DNA from 4 places in the Nostoc sp. DSM 114160 genome. Region 1 is predicted to be linked to each of the others. Evidence: predicted binding sites of a transcription regulator. Region 1 holds the regulator's gene; each other region holds the start of a gene.
What was found. Region 1 encodes NtcA, which controls nitrogen genes in cyanobacteria. Its sites were predicted from a motif close to TNTGTANNNNNNNNTACANA; they were not measured.
Positions count from the first base shown of each region.

Region 2: a site for NtcA is predicted at 1,232-1,251, ahead of NSTCB13_RS19730 (DUF2605 domain-containing protein). Genes of this name have one in related genera too.
Region 3: a site for NtcA is predicted at 1,361-1,380, ahead of NSTCB13_RS34205 (SAM hydrolase/SAM-dependent halogenase family protein). Genes of this name have one in related genera too.
Region 4: a site for NtcA is predicted at 1,237-1,256, ahead of NSTCB13_RS15515 (DUF3155 domain-containing protein). Genes of this name have one in related genera too.

Region 1 covers NZ_JBPFGO010000001.1:383,766-386,907, forward strand. Annotated here, with positions in the region: gene NSTCB13_RS01845 (DUF3084 domain-containing protein) at 1-474, opposite strand, end outside; gene ntcA (global nitrogen regulator NtcA) at 643-1,314, opposite strand; gene fabI (enoyl-ACP reductase FabI) at 1,694-2,470, shown strand; gene hisB (imidazoleglycerol-phosphate dehydratase HisB) at 2,602-3,142, shown strand, end outside.
Region 2 covers NZ_JBPFGO010000002.1:626,096-629,237, forward strand. Annotated here, with positions in the region: gene NSTCB13_RS19725 (DUF2973 domain-containing protein) at 181-510, opposite strand; gene NSTCB13_RS19730 (DUF2605 domain-containing protein) at 817-1,134, opposite strand; gene NSTCB13_RS19735 (hypothetical protein) at 1,352-1,624, shown strand; partial or broken gene thrS (threonine--tRNA ligase) at 1,998-3,142, shown strand, end outside.
Region 3 covers NZ_JBPFGO010000004.1:551,472-554,613, forward strand. Annotated here, with positions in the region: gene NSTCB13_RS34200 (DUF2301 domain-containing membrane protein) at 1-173, opposite strand, end outside; gene NSTCB13_RS34205 (SAM hydrolase/SAM-dependent halogenase family protein) at 505-1,329, opposite strand; gene pirA (arginine synthesis PII-interacting regulator PirA) at 1,439-1,594, shown strand; gene NSTCB13_RS34215 (hypothetical protein) at 1,982-3,142, opposite strand, start outside.
Region 4 covers NZ_JBPFGO010000001.1:3,504,638-3,507,779, forward strand. Annotated here, with positions in the region: gene NSTCB13_RS15510 (GAF domain-containing sensor histidine kinase) at 1-997, opposite strand, end outside; gene NSTCB13_RS15515 (DUF3155 domain-containing protein) at 1,285-1,602, shown strand; gene NSTCB13_RS15520 (cofactor assembly of complex C subunit B) at 2,051-2,581, opposite strand; gene NSTCB13_RS15525 (PadR family transcriptional regulator) at 2,634-2,981, opposite strand.

The DNA of each region.
Region 1 (3,142 bases):
AGTGCGTTGGAGTTGAGTTTGGGTTTGGGCTTGTTGACTAATGGTGCGGTTCAGCTGGGCTTGCGTTTCCCTCTGTTTGGCGTTTGCCGCCTGCAAGGATTGATTAATTGCCTGCAAGTCTTGTTGTGCCTTTGCTTGGGCAATTCTTGCTTGATTTAACTCACCCTCTACCTGACTTTTCTGCGTTTCTGCGGTTTTTAGCTGTTCCCGCTTCTGTCTGAGGTCTGTTTGAATATCTTCTAACTCAAAGACTCCTTTGCGCAAACCTTCGTCGGCAGCGAATAAAATCCCTAGAGTTGATGCTGAAATCAAACCACCAGTAAAAATTGTTACTAGTACAGCAGTGTTTTTCGGACGAAGCTTAAAAAGTGAGAGGCGGGCTTTGCCAACTCGTGTGCCGATGCGATCGCCCACGGTGGCAATTACGCCTCCCAGAATCAGAATTGCTGCGATGAGGATGTATCCGGTGGTCATCTTTAGCTACCGAAATCCTTCCAGATACAGCCTACTACTTTTAAGCATTGTCTGGAAAGAAGTGGGAATTGGCAATAGCTGAAATTATTCAATTTTAGATTTACCTCTAGCTATTAGTGTCATTTTTCAAAATAGAACACGCGCCGATTCCCCTTTCTCCAATTGTTTTTATGTGAACTGCCTACTTAAGGTAACAGGTTTATGCACAGTAATCTTCTTTTTGTGGATAGAAATCATTTTTTTCTCACGCAAATCTCCCAGGAGCCTAGTAACGGTAACACGAGTTGAACCAATTGCCTCTGCGATCGCTTGATGAGATAACTTCAGATCAATTGTGATCCCATCCGCACAAGGAACGCCAAAATCCCGACAAAGAATTAACAAAAAACTCACCAATCTAGAACCCATATCTCGGTGAGCAAGAGTTTCAATCATCATCTCTGTCTGTAAAATGCGCGAAGACAGACCTCGCAGCATTAACATTGATAATTCTGGATTTTCCTTAAGTGCTACCTCCACCTGTTCAATTGGTGCCGACAGTAATTCTACAGGAGTAAATGCAACCGCATGGTAAAACCGATCCGATTTATTTCCTGTCAGCAATGACAATACACCAAAAACACTATTTTCCCGCAGCAACGCTACCGTTATTTCCTCTCCTGCCTCGTACACCCTGGAAAGTTTAACAGCACCTTTCAAAAGAAAATAAACTCGTTCGGCAGGATCGCCAGGAAAAAAGATCGTTTTATTGCGTTCAAACGTTTCCACAACTGGCGGAAACGCCCCGGTCGCCATCTGACGAAAAACATTTGCTAGGGCTTTATCTTGTGTCACGATCATCTCCCTTCCCCTACCCAATGCCGGAAAAACAAAAACTGATTACCTAAGAATACACCCGAAAAATGAATAAAGCACCGTCAACCTTTCTGTACTTTCCTATACTCAAACTAATCTCTTCATAACTCTTTGTTTATAATGATACATAATTGTTGATCCTTTCAGCTACTAATTGTTGATAAGTAGTTCCAATAACTATATTTAAAAGGTTTTTTGAAGAACAAATAAAGATATCTTGAGAATATCTTTATAAAAAATCAAGATTTTTGTCACGGCAAACACCCTTAGCAATATTCATTTTTGTCAATCCTGTATAAAACAAAGACTAAACGTGCCTCAGATTCTAGTATGCTCCTAATGATCGATCGCATTAACAATTTATATGCTAAATCTGACTGGAAAAAATGCCCTTGTTACAGGTATTGCCAATAACCGCTCGATCGCTTGGGGCATCGCCCAACAACTGCACAAAGCCGGAGCAAACCTGGGTATTACCTACCTGCCGGATGAACGTGGCAAGATGGAGAAAAAAGTTGCGGAATTGGTAGAACCTCTCAACCCCAGCTTATTTCTTCCCTGTAATGTCCAAGATGAAGACCAAATTAAATCTACTTTTGAGACAATCCGCGAACAGTGGGGAAAGCTAGATATCCTGATCCATTGTCTGGCCTTTGCCAGCAAAGACGATTTAAGTGGAGATTTTAGCCAAACCTCTCGTTCTGGCTTCAACACCGCCTTAGAAATTAGTACCTACTCATTGGTGCAGTTAAGTGGTGCAGCCAAACCTTTGATGACAGAGGGAGGTAGCATCGTCACTCTGACATATTTAGGTGGTGTTAGGGCAATCCCCAACTACAACGTTATGGGAATTGCCAAGGCGGGTTTAGAAATGAGTGTGCGTTACCTAGCTGCTGAACTAGGGCCGCAAAATATTCGTGTGAATGCCATCTCCGCAGGTCCCATCCGTACTTTGGCATCTTCAGCAGTGGGTGGGATTTTGGATATGATTCATCATGTAGAAGAAGTAGCTCCTCTACGACGCACCGTCACTCAGTTAGAAGTAGGCAACGCTGCGGCTTTCTTGTGTAGTGATTTGTCCAGCGGCATTACCGGACAAATTCTCTATGTAGATGCAGGATATGAAATTATGGGAATGTGACGCGATAAAGTTAGGAGTAAGAAAGTTAGGAGTTAGAAGTGAGGAGTTAAGAGTTAAAAATTTATAACTCATAACTCATAGTTCTTAATTCCTAACTGATAACTCTTAACTTTTAACTCTTTCCACTCCCCATGCAAACAACCAATCGCCAAGTTAATTCAAACTACGATCGCTTAACCCAAACCCCTCGCATTGCCACTGTTCACCGCACCACTGGTGAAACTAATGTGCAAGTTACCATCAATCTGGATGGTAGAGGAACTTGCACAGCAGCAACAGGTATTCCGTTTTTGGATCACATGTTGCATCAAATTGCCTCCCACGGGCTGATTGATATAGATGTTCAAGCCAAGGGAGACTGGGAAATTGACGATCATCACACCAACGAAGATGTAGGCATTACTTTAGGGCAAGCTTTTAACCAAGCACTAGGCGACAGAAAAGGTATTGTCCGCTTTGGTAATTTTCTTGCACCACTGGATGAAGCCTTAGTTCAGGTAGCGCTAGACTTTTCTGGACGGCCTCACCTCAGCTACGGCTTGCAAATTCCTACTCACAGGGTAGGAACCTATGACACCCAACTGGTGCGAGAATTTTTTGTGGCTTTGGTTAACCATAGCCAAATGACACTGCACATTCGACAATTGGATGGCATTAATTCTCACCACATCA
Region 2 (3,142 bases), on a different contig from region 1:
AAGATGTATTTACGTTGTCAATACGATTTGTTCTAAAAACTGTTAACTTACCAGCCTGACGATGCGATCGCCTCAAATTTCAGGATACTAATAAATTTCTACTAAAAAAAATTAAGGATGTAAAAACAACAATCATTTACACCCAAACTCTTAACAGACGCGATTAATCGCGTCTCTACATTATGCTTCTTCAGAATTATCTCTTTTATGTCCTGGGGATGCTTCGTAAAGTGCATCAAGATGTTGACGCGCATCTTCAACGTTAATCGAACGCATTACCAAAAGTGGCTCTTTAATTAAATTTCCAGCGCTATCTAATAACTCTGGATGGGGTACAAACTGTTTTTTTGATGAATAATAACCATAGTTGCCTTGGTTATTCATTGGCGAGGAATTCGTCGGGTAAGTACGCTCCCGATCGAAACTGAACATAATCAGGTTACGAATTAAGTTGCCAACAGCTATAAATGCAAGGATTGTAAAAGCAAGAATGTAAAGCAGATGTAACATTGGATTTTCCTCCAGAACAGCAATTTTTAAAACTTTATTTTGTAACGCTTTGTTTCGCCGATACTGTACTCACAGTTAAGACGAATATTCTACGCACTTTTCAGGCGCTTACACTTATATGGAGCTATTTGTCAACCGTTATTCCACTTACGGTAGCATAGGATACATTATTTTGCTAATCCAGTTAATGTTAAGAAATTGTTAAGAATTTTCTACTATCTTTTTAACGACTGATTTACCATCTTGCGTAGACGCTTTCTTGGTAAGTCTTGAGACATCGCTAAGTTGTCTGCCGAAATTTAGCGCTTAGACTTCACGTCCTTGACGAAAGCGCATTGCGACATTCCAGCATTCTGTTACTAATTCATGCCAAGGCATTAAAGTTGCCATATCAATTCCGACTTGTTTATCAGTTGCATTAAATAGCATCTTCGCCGTATTTAGTTCATCCTGGGCTTGCTTAACCCGCAAGAGCAAGTCAGATTGCTCTTGATGACTCATAAATGAGAGTTCCTCAGTTTCGAGTAAATGGCGCGATCGCGTAAACCAATGCTGAAAATCTTCCAGCAGCGGATCTAAAACCGTTTTCAACAACTCAGTCCCTGGTAAATTTGAGTCTGACATAAATAAGAGGAATATTTCAAACTTGCTTACTAATATTAACGTTATTTACGTTTCTTAATACTTTTTAGATTTCTCTCATAATTTCTTGATGTAAAATTTTGTAACAAAGAGCACAAAATTTATTATATAGTCTTGATATCTGGTTTGTACAGTGCCTTTGGACAGGCATCTATAGGTATATATGACATCGAGTTGTAATTCATAAGATAATTTCGCGATGTCTACGACGGGCTACGCCTACGCGGGCAATCCTGAATTTGACATTCAGGTAACAAATCAAAAATTTATCTTTATTTTTGGATTGAAGAATTCACGAGTCAAAATTCAGGACTCATACCGTTTCACTTTAAAAGTGATACAAATAGACGGCAGGGAGCAGGAGGCAGAAAGCAGGGGGAAAGAATTAAAGACGAATCATTTGTATCAAGTATTTTGTGAAATGGTATCAGAATCAAACCGCTACGCAAAGTCATTAGTTATTAGTCATTAGTCTAAGAGAAAGCACGCCCACTCTGTAACATAGTTTGAATTACTCCGATGCAAGAAAAAGTTTTTCTGTCCACCATCAAAGTAAGTTTACGGTGAGCTTTGTTGAACTGCTCATGGCATTGCAAGGGATGGGGTATGCACCAATAACCAATGACAAATGACAAATACTTCTCTACGAGAGGCTGCGCCAACGACTACGCTCAGTACAAGTGACAAATGACAAATGACTACTTAACCAAAGTCGTTATAGTTGAATACCAATAACCAATGACAAATGACAAATGACTACTTAACCAAAGTCGTTATAGTTGAATAAGCTTACAGATTCAGATAAATCACCTTTTGTAATCACCTCGCCAACGGTTCAGCAGCCAATGTCGCCAAATTCATCAAATCAGTCACAACAGTTAGAACAAGTTGAAAAAATCTATTTACCGCGTACCAGCGAATCGGAGAACTTAAAAAAGATTCGCCACACTGCTTCCCATGTTATGGCAATGGCGGTACAAAAGCTGTTTCCCAAGGCGCAAGTTACAATCGGCCCTTGGATAGAAAATGGTTTTTACTATGATTTCGACAGTCCAGAACCATTTAGCGAAAACGATCTCAAAGCCATCAAGAAAGAAATGGCGAAGATTATCAATCGCAAATTGCCAGTAATTCGGGAAGAAGTCAGCCGCGAAGAAGCCGAACGCCGGATTCAGGAAATTAAGGAACCTTACAAGCTAGAAATCCTGGCAGATATCAAAAACGAACCAATCACAATTTACCACCTGGGGAATGAATGGTGGGATTTGTGTGCAGGGCCTCATTTGGAAAATACCAGTGAATTAAACCCGAAAGCAATTGAACTAGAAAGCGTTGCTGGCGCTTATTGGCGTGGAGATGAAACTAAAGCCCAATTACAACGCATCTACGCCACCGCTTGGGAAAGTCCAGAACAACTCGCTGAATATAAGCGACGCAAAGAAGAAGCGCTACGGCGAGATCACCGAAAACTGGGTAAGGAACTGGGATTATTTGTATTTTCCGATCTAGTGGGGCCGGGTTTACCTTTGTGGACACCCAAAGGCACTCTGTTACGCAGTACTTTAGAAGACTTCCTCAAGCAAGAACAGGTAAAACGGGGTTATTTATCTGTAGTAACACCTCATATTGCCAGAGTAGATTTATTTAAAACCTCTGGACATTGGCAGAAATATAAAGAAGATATGTTCCCCTTAATGGCGGACGATCAAGAAGCTGCTGCACAGGAACAAGGCTTCGTTATGAAGCCGATGAACTGCCCCTTCCATATCCAAATATATAAAAGTGAGTTACGTTCTTATCGGGAATTGCCGATGCGACTGGCGGAATTTGGCACTGTTTACCGCTACGAACAATCAGGGGAATTGGGCGGTTTAACGCGGGTGCGCGGCTTTACTGTAGATGATTCTCACCTGTTCGTTACCCCAGAACAACTCGATAGTGAATTCCTTAGTGTAGTGGATTTGATTTTGTCGGTGTTCAATAAGCTGCA
Region 3 (3,142 bases), on a different contig from region 1:
ACAGTTGGGTTATTGTTGAGTAAAATCAAGGCGCTGCCGATGGCAAAGCTCAGTGCTGCTACCATTAACCCAGCACGGTAGATAATTACGCCAGTGCGATCGCTCTGAGTAATTGTAAATTCCCCAAACTGACCTTGATAAACTTCTGGTGCAGAGAGTGTTTGTGTAGTCATAGCTAAGAATATAATTATGATTCTCTAGGAGAGTACAACAGGAAATTGCTCAAGGGTTACTTTTATTATTATGAGCAATAAGGCGAACTTCATGTCACCATTTTTAAACTTACATATTTTAGCAGTTGCTTTCTGGAAATTTTTGTCGAATCGGCACTGCCTACGGTGAATGAAAATGCTTATTTTTAAGTGATGTGTAGTTGGCTATGCTCCTTTTTATATCTAGAATTTTCCTCTTTTTTTGACTTTCCCACAAATTACCAACAGGCACTTTGCAGCCTGGGAATTTTTCACTGTCTTAACTTTAGCAAGATTCACTGGTCTGATTTTCTTAAAAAAACAAGACTTCTAGCGGATCTTGTAAATTAATCTGTAATTGTGAGTGAGCATGTCCGCAATTAATGGCAATTTCTACCCAACCGTGACTGCCAACTAAAGCTATTATCTCTCCCACTTTCACCTCACTGTAAGTTTCACAGCCTGGTACACTCAATCCAGCAACTTGCACATACCAACTTTTGCCTTGCACGTAACTGGCTGGAATGTTACTCACCAAGTTGCCAAAGTGGTCAATATATTGAATGCAACCCACTACACTGGTGGTTGTCTGCTTGCAGTTGCCTATATCCAGGTTTACCAAACTTGCTGGATCGATTTCTTGCCCTAGCTGTTTGAGGGGGACACCACTAGCAAGATTAGCTGCTACTGGTGCAAAAATATCCCTACCGTGAAAAGTCTTGCTTGGTTGAGGAGTGCGCCAATAATTAAGATTTGTAAGTTCGACGGCTGCGTAGGCGTAGCCCGTCGTAGACATCGCCAGACTTTGACTGAGTACCCCGCTGAATATACCATTATCTGGGCCGACCAAAAACCCTTGAGCAAATTCTACTGCGATCGCTCGTCGCTTGCTTCCCACACCTGGATCGACTACTGCCAGATGCACTGTCCCAACTGGAAAATGGGTATAAGCATTCATCAGGCTAAACCTGGCTGCTTTGATGTCTTGCGGCGGAATTTGGTGCGTTAAGTCTACCACCGTCAGTCTGGGGTTGATTTGGGCTATGACTCCCTTGATTATGCCTACATAAACATCGCGATCGCCAAAATCGCTCAGTAAAGTCACAAGGGGCTGTCGATCTATCTGGTTATTAGACATATTCTGGTAAAAATATATAAAAAATATATTTTCTGTAGCAACAGCTACAAAATGTGTGCTATGTTAAGAATACAAGACATAAATGGAAAAACTAAAGCAGGTAATCACTATGAGTCAAAATAGACTACAAAGTTTGAGCAAATCACGAGAAACTCACAGAGCGAATATTCAAAGAAGCCTAGAGCATCGCTTGGAAATAGCTAGAGCAAAAGGCGACGAACAGTTAATTCGTCAACTGGAAGCTGAAATGAGGTATTCCAGCTAAATCAAGTTTTCATTGTTCATAGTTTTGTTGTGTAACCCGCTACGGCGGGTTTTTTCTTTTTAGAGGGTTTCCTGGCAATTCTGCTAAAAGCTCATCATCCTTACTCAAGCGACGAGATTGATTCCACTAAGCGAAAGTTCGTTCAACAATTTCTCAAAGGTATTGGTGAAGCGATGTTTACGATGGTCACTAAGCGGCTGGTAAGCAAAGTCGAATTATGCCGTCCCGTCTGCGTCTCGTAGAGAAGTGCGGGCTGCACCTACGCTCCTGTATTATGACCGAATAATTAGCAGAACTTGAAACACCGCAATTAGTGTAAAACTTTGACCGCAAAACTTCCCATGTTTAGATTAGATTACAGATTTTTACGCCTGTCTTGGCTCAATACTAAATATAAGTATCGATACTAGCTAGACCCCCATCATTGAAGACGTTGACTAAATCATCTCTCCCGTCTGCGTTAAAATTGCCGACTAGCCATTTTTGAGTATCCCCAAACCCGCCTTGACCTGTTGCCCAGCGCTGGCTATCAAAACTCTCACCATTAGATAAGTGAGTATCGATACTAACTAGACCCCCATCATTAAAGACGTTGACTAAATCATCTTTCCCATCTGCGTTAAAATCGCCGACTAGCCATTTTTGAGTATCCCAAAACCCGCCTTGTCCAGTTGCCCAGCGCTGGCTATCAAAACTCCCACCATTAGATAAGTGAGTATCGATACTAACTAGACCCCCATCATTAAAGACGTTGACTAAATCATCTCTCCCGTCTGCGTTAAAATCGCCGACTAGCCATTTTTGAGTATCCCCAAACCCGCCTTGGCCTGTTGCCCAGCGCTGGCTATCAAAACTCCCACCATTAGATAAGTGAGTATCGATACTGGCTAGACCCCCATCATTAAAGACGTTGACTAAATCATCTTTCCCATCTGCGTTAAAATCGCCGACTAGCCATTTTTGAGTATCCCAAAACCCGCCTTGTCCAGTTGCCCAGCGCTGGCTATCAAAACTCCCACCATTAGATAAGTGAGTATCGATACTAGCTAGACCCCCATCATTAAAGACGTTAACTAAATCATCTTTCCCATCTGCGTTAAAATCGCCGACTAGCCATTTTTGAGTATCCCCAAACCCGCCTTGTCCAGTTGCCCAACGCTGGCTATCAAAACTCCCACCATTAGATAAGTGAGTATCGATACTGGCTAGACCTCCATCATTAAAGACGTTGACTAAATCATCTTTCCCATCTGCGTTAAAATCGCCGACTAGCCATTTTTGAGTATCCCAAAACCCGCCTTGGCCTGTTGCCCAGCGCTGGATATTAGGAAAGTTTAGAGTACCACTGATAAAGTACTGCCCCAAACTGCCGTAATCCGTGTAGCCAGTTGAAAGAGGATCTTCTTTTCCTATACCATCAATTTTGAGGTAATAATTTCCAGCAACGACATTTGTTGTAATACTTGCAGATAGTAAATCTGTTGGATTGGACGATGCAATTAAGGTACCAGCAGAATTGTATAGCTCTGCCAAAATGTCTAAGTTTGG
Region 4 (3,142 bases), 3.1 Mb from region 1:
CTTTGACATTAGCACGTACTAGGGATGAATTCTCTTGAATTTCAGTTATTAGTTTTAGCTTTCGCTCTTGGGCGATCGCTTTGGCTGATATTAATAATGGTTCTAATATATCTGCTAGGGAGCAGTCAACTGCTTTATCTCCCGTTCCCGGCAATAATAGCGGCGGTTTAGCGGATTTTTGAATAGTTGCTTCTACAAATACTCCATCTTCCGGTAGATGTAGTGGTGCTAAATCTGCCTCTGTCAAGTCAATTACTTGTTCAAATTGTTGCAGTAATTCTTTAAGGCGATCGCTTTCTCTGACAATACTATTTGCCACATCCCGGTTAGCATCTGCTGGTCGTAGTCGTTTCAATAACAGTTTGCCAAAAGTCCGTAACGCCGTTAATGGGTTACGAAACTGATGCAACAGGTTATCTAGCAAATCCCGCTGTTTTTCTTGAAGAATTTGTTGCTCGCGCAACTGTTGCTCAAACCATGCTCGCCGCTGATCTAAAATACAAGCGATCGCTAATGTTTGGGCTATCCGTTGAATCTGACTTTGTTCGTGTTCATTCCATAGCCGGTCTTTCCTACCTGTCACTAATAACCCCATCATCACACCCTCATAAATCAAAGGTAAAACAATTTGGTTGCCACTAAGTAGGTATTCCTCTTTGAGATCGGGTTGAGACGCATCTGGTATCTCAGACTCTCGTGACGAAGTTGGAGGTTCTGAACCTGCTGTCAATAACCTTCTTTGATGATTGGGTAATATAAATGCATTTCCAACTTGAAGTTGCTTGTATGCCGTCGCTTCAATAGTTTCCTCTCCTGGCAGCAATAATGCTGTTTCCGGGTAAATCACCACAGGAATCAGTTTGGCATCGCCAGAAGGAGTATCTACCAATTCTTGTGTTAAGTACACAATACTTAAAGTTGCTCCTAGCCCTTGGGTTAGTAGCGCTATTTGCTCTCGACACAGAGCAAGAAAATCAGAACTGGCAGACATTAACATTTTTTAGCTTTTGCTCAAGATTATAGATTTTGAGGCATGATGTAAGAGAGGATACTTAATTTTTACCTCACTCATTTCATCAAGCTTAACTAAAATCTTCAAAAGAGATGGTTTGTACTAGGAAATTATATTCTTAGGTAATTTGCTTTTCTCTATGTTTCAAAGATATTAACTTTCTTATATTAAAAGGTTAAAAACTATTGATATTCTAAACTAGAACCTATATAATGACGACGGATTTTGTAGCTATCACTACAATCTATAGCTTGAAAGAGGAGGACAGTATATTGGCAAGGAGACGCAAAAGGAAGAGTCGTCGTCGTCAGGAAGGACGGCGTATTTTGGAACACGTGCCTCAATATAGCATCGAAAGTGGCGAAGAAAAGCCTGTGACAGCAGCAAGAAGATTCATTCAAGCTGAAGGAATTTTGCCACCAGCGTTGCTACTTGTAAAGCGAAATGAACACACTACAGATCGTTATTTCTGGGCAGAAAAGGGACTGTTTGGTGCTCAATACGTAGAGGAAAATCATTTCTTGTTTCCTAGTTTGAGGGTGTTGGAACCTTCACCAGGTCAAGAACCTCTTGCTTTAGCTAGTCGGTGAACCATAGATGGTCATCTTGAGCATTGAATGTGGCTCCTGACTACTATTAACTGGCAAAATTGCTAAGTTTATGCAAAATTTAATTTTTTTTTAGTTTGTAGCTGATTTGCCAGTAAATCTAATCCAGGTAGTTGGAAAGTGAACCTGTTTCAAGCCACGCTAGATTGCATGGATTGATACTACTTTGATGACGCAGAAGAGAATGGGTATAGAGCCAAGTGCCTCTAAAAAGAAGAGTGAAGTTGCGCTCTTATGCCGTAGATGGTTAAAGTTTGCTCTGTCAATGAATTTAAGTTAATGAATTTAAATTTTTTCCCCACGACCAAAGTCGTGGGGAAAACTGGCAAAGCAGCAGTCTTGATTTTCTCCTGACTACTTTCCATTGCCTGCATAGTAGGTTAGGTCACAAGTCTGCATATCATAGTTAAGAGATGGTCGCAAAAATCAACTATTTCCCAGGCTTGAGCTGTAGAGTCCTTTGCAACTCGCCCAGTTCATCTCGATGGGCAACTACAGCAATCTTACTTGAGGAGGTTTGTTCGCTCTGAGTTGTTTCTACTTTGAGCGATACCTTCTCAAGTCTTCCAGATTTTTTCCAATAAAATAGACCACTTAAAGGCGACAGCAGTACCATCGCCAGAACAAGGGTACTCAGGCTAGGAAAAAGCAGGGATGCAACCAGAGATAGACAAACAATCCCAATCGCTGCCAGTAAAGTGAGAAATATGGCTAAGAACCAGCTGGGACGAACATTACCTTCAAAAATTACCTGATTTTGTTCTCGGTCTACCGCTGCCACTCGGTAAGACCGCGATCGAAAATACTCTTTTAATTGAGACATTAAAACAGCTTCATCTTGCTCAGATACTAGGTGGGCTATTTCTGTGCGGTCTTTAGTCGAGGCACGAATAAAGAAAAACAGCCCAACCGATAACAACAAGGTTAGCAGGAAGGTAGATGGCAAAATAGCAGTATCCATAACTAATTGTTAGTGTTTGACTGGAGGAGACTTATTCATTATCAATGATTCGTTACTTTTTCCTCCCGTTGATGTAGTTAAGCCATTGAAAAGCTAAATCCTGAGCTTGAACTTGCCATTCGGGAGAAACTTGGTACATCCGCCTGGGGCGCCCCCGTCCTTCGAGTTTCTTCCAATATCCAGTGATTGCCTTTTGGTCTTCTAGAAATTTGATTGCACTATAAAGTACGGTATCTGAAAGCCGATAGACGGGATACTCAGTTTCTAATTGCTCAATCAACTCGGTTCCGTAGGATTCACCTTGTAATAAAACAGACAGTATGTAACAAACTGCTAGTTCCTGACAAAGGTAAGTTGGCGGAGGATTCTCAAAAAATTGATATATATCCTCAAGTTTCATGGTTAGTGAATGGCTAAAAAAATGCCTTAGGGTAAAGTCTACAATCCTTGTAGACAGTATACAGTGCTACTACTACGCGAGTAATACATATAAAGCTACTTAGACGAGATTTCCAAAGGGTAAACATCAAACAATTACCCACGCCTGTGAAGTTGTGGGGC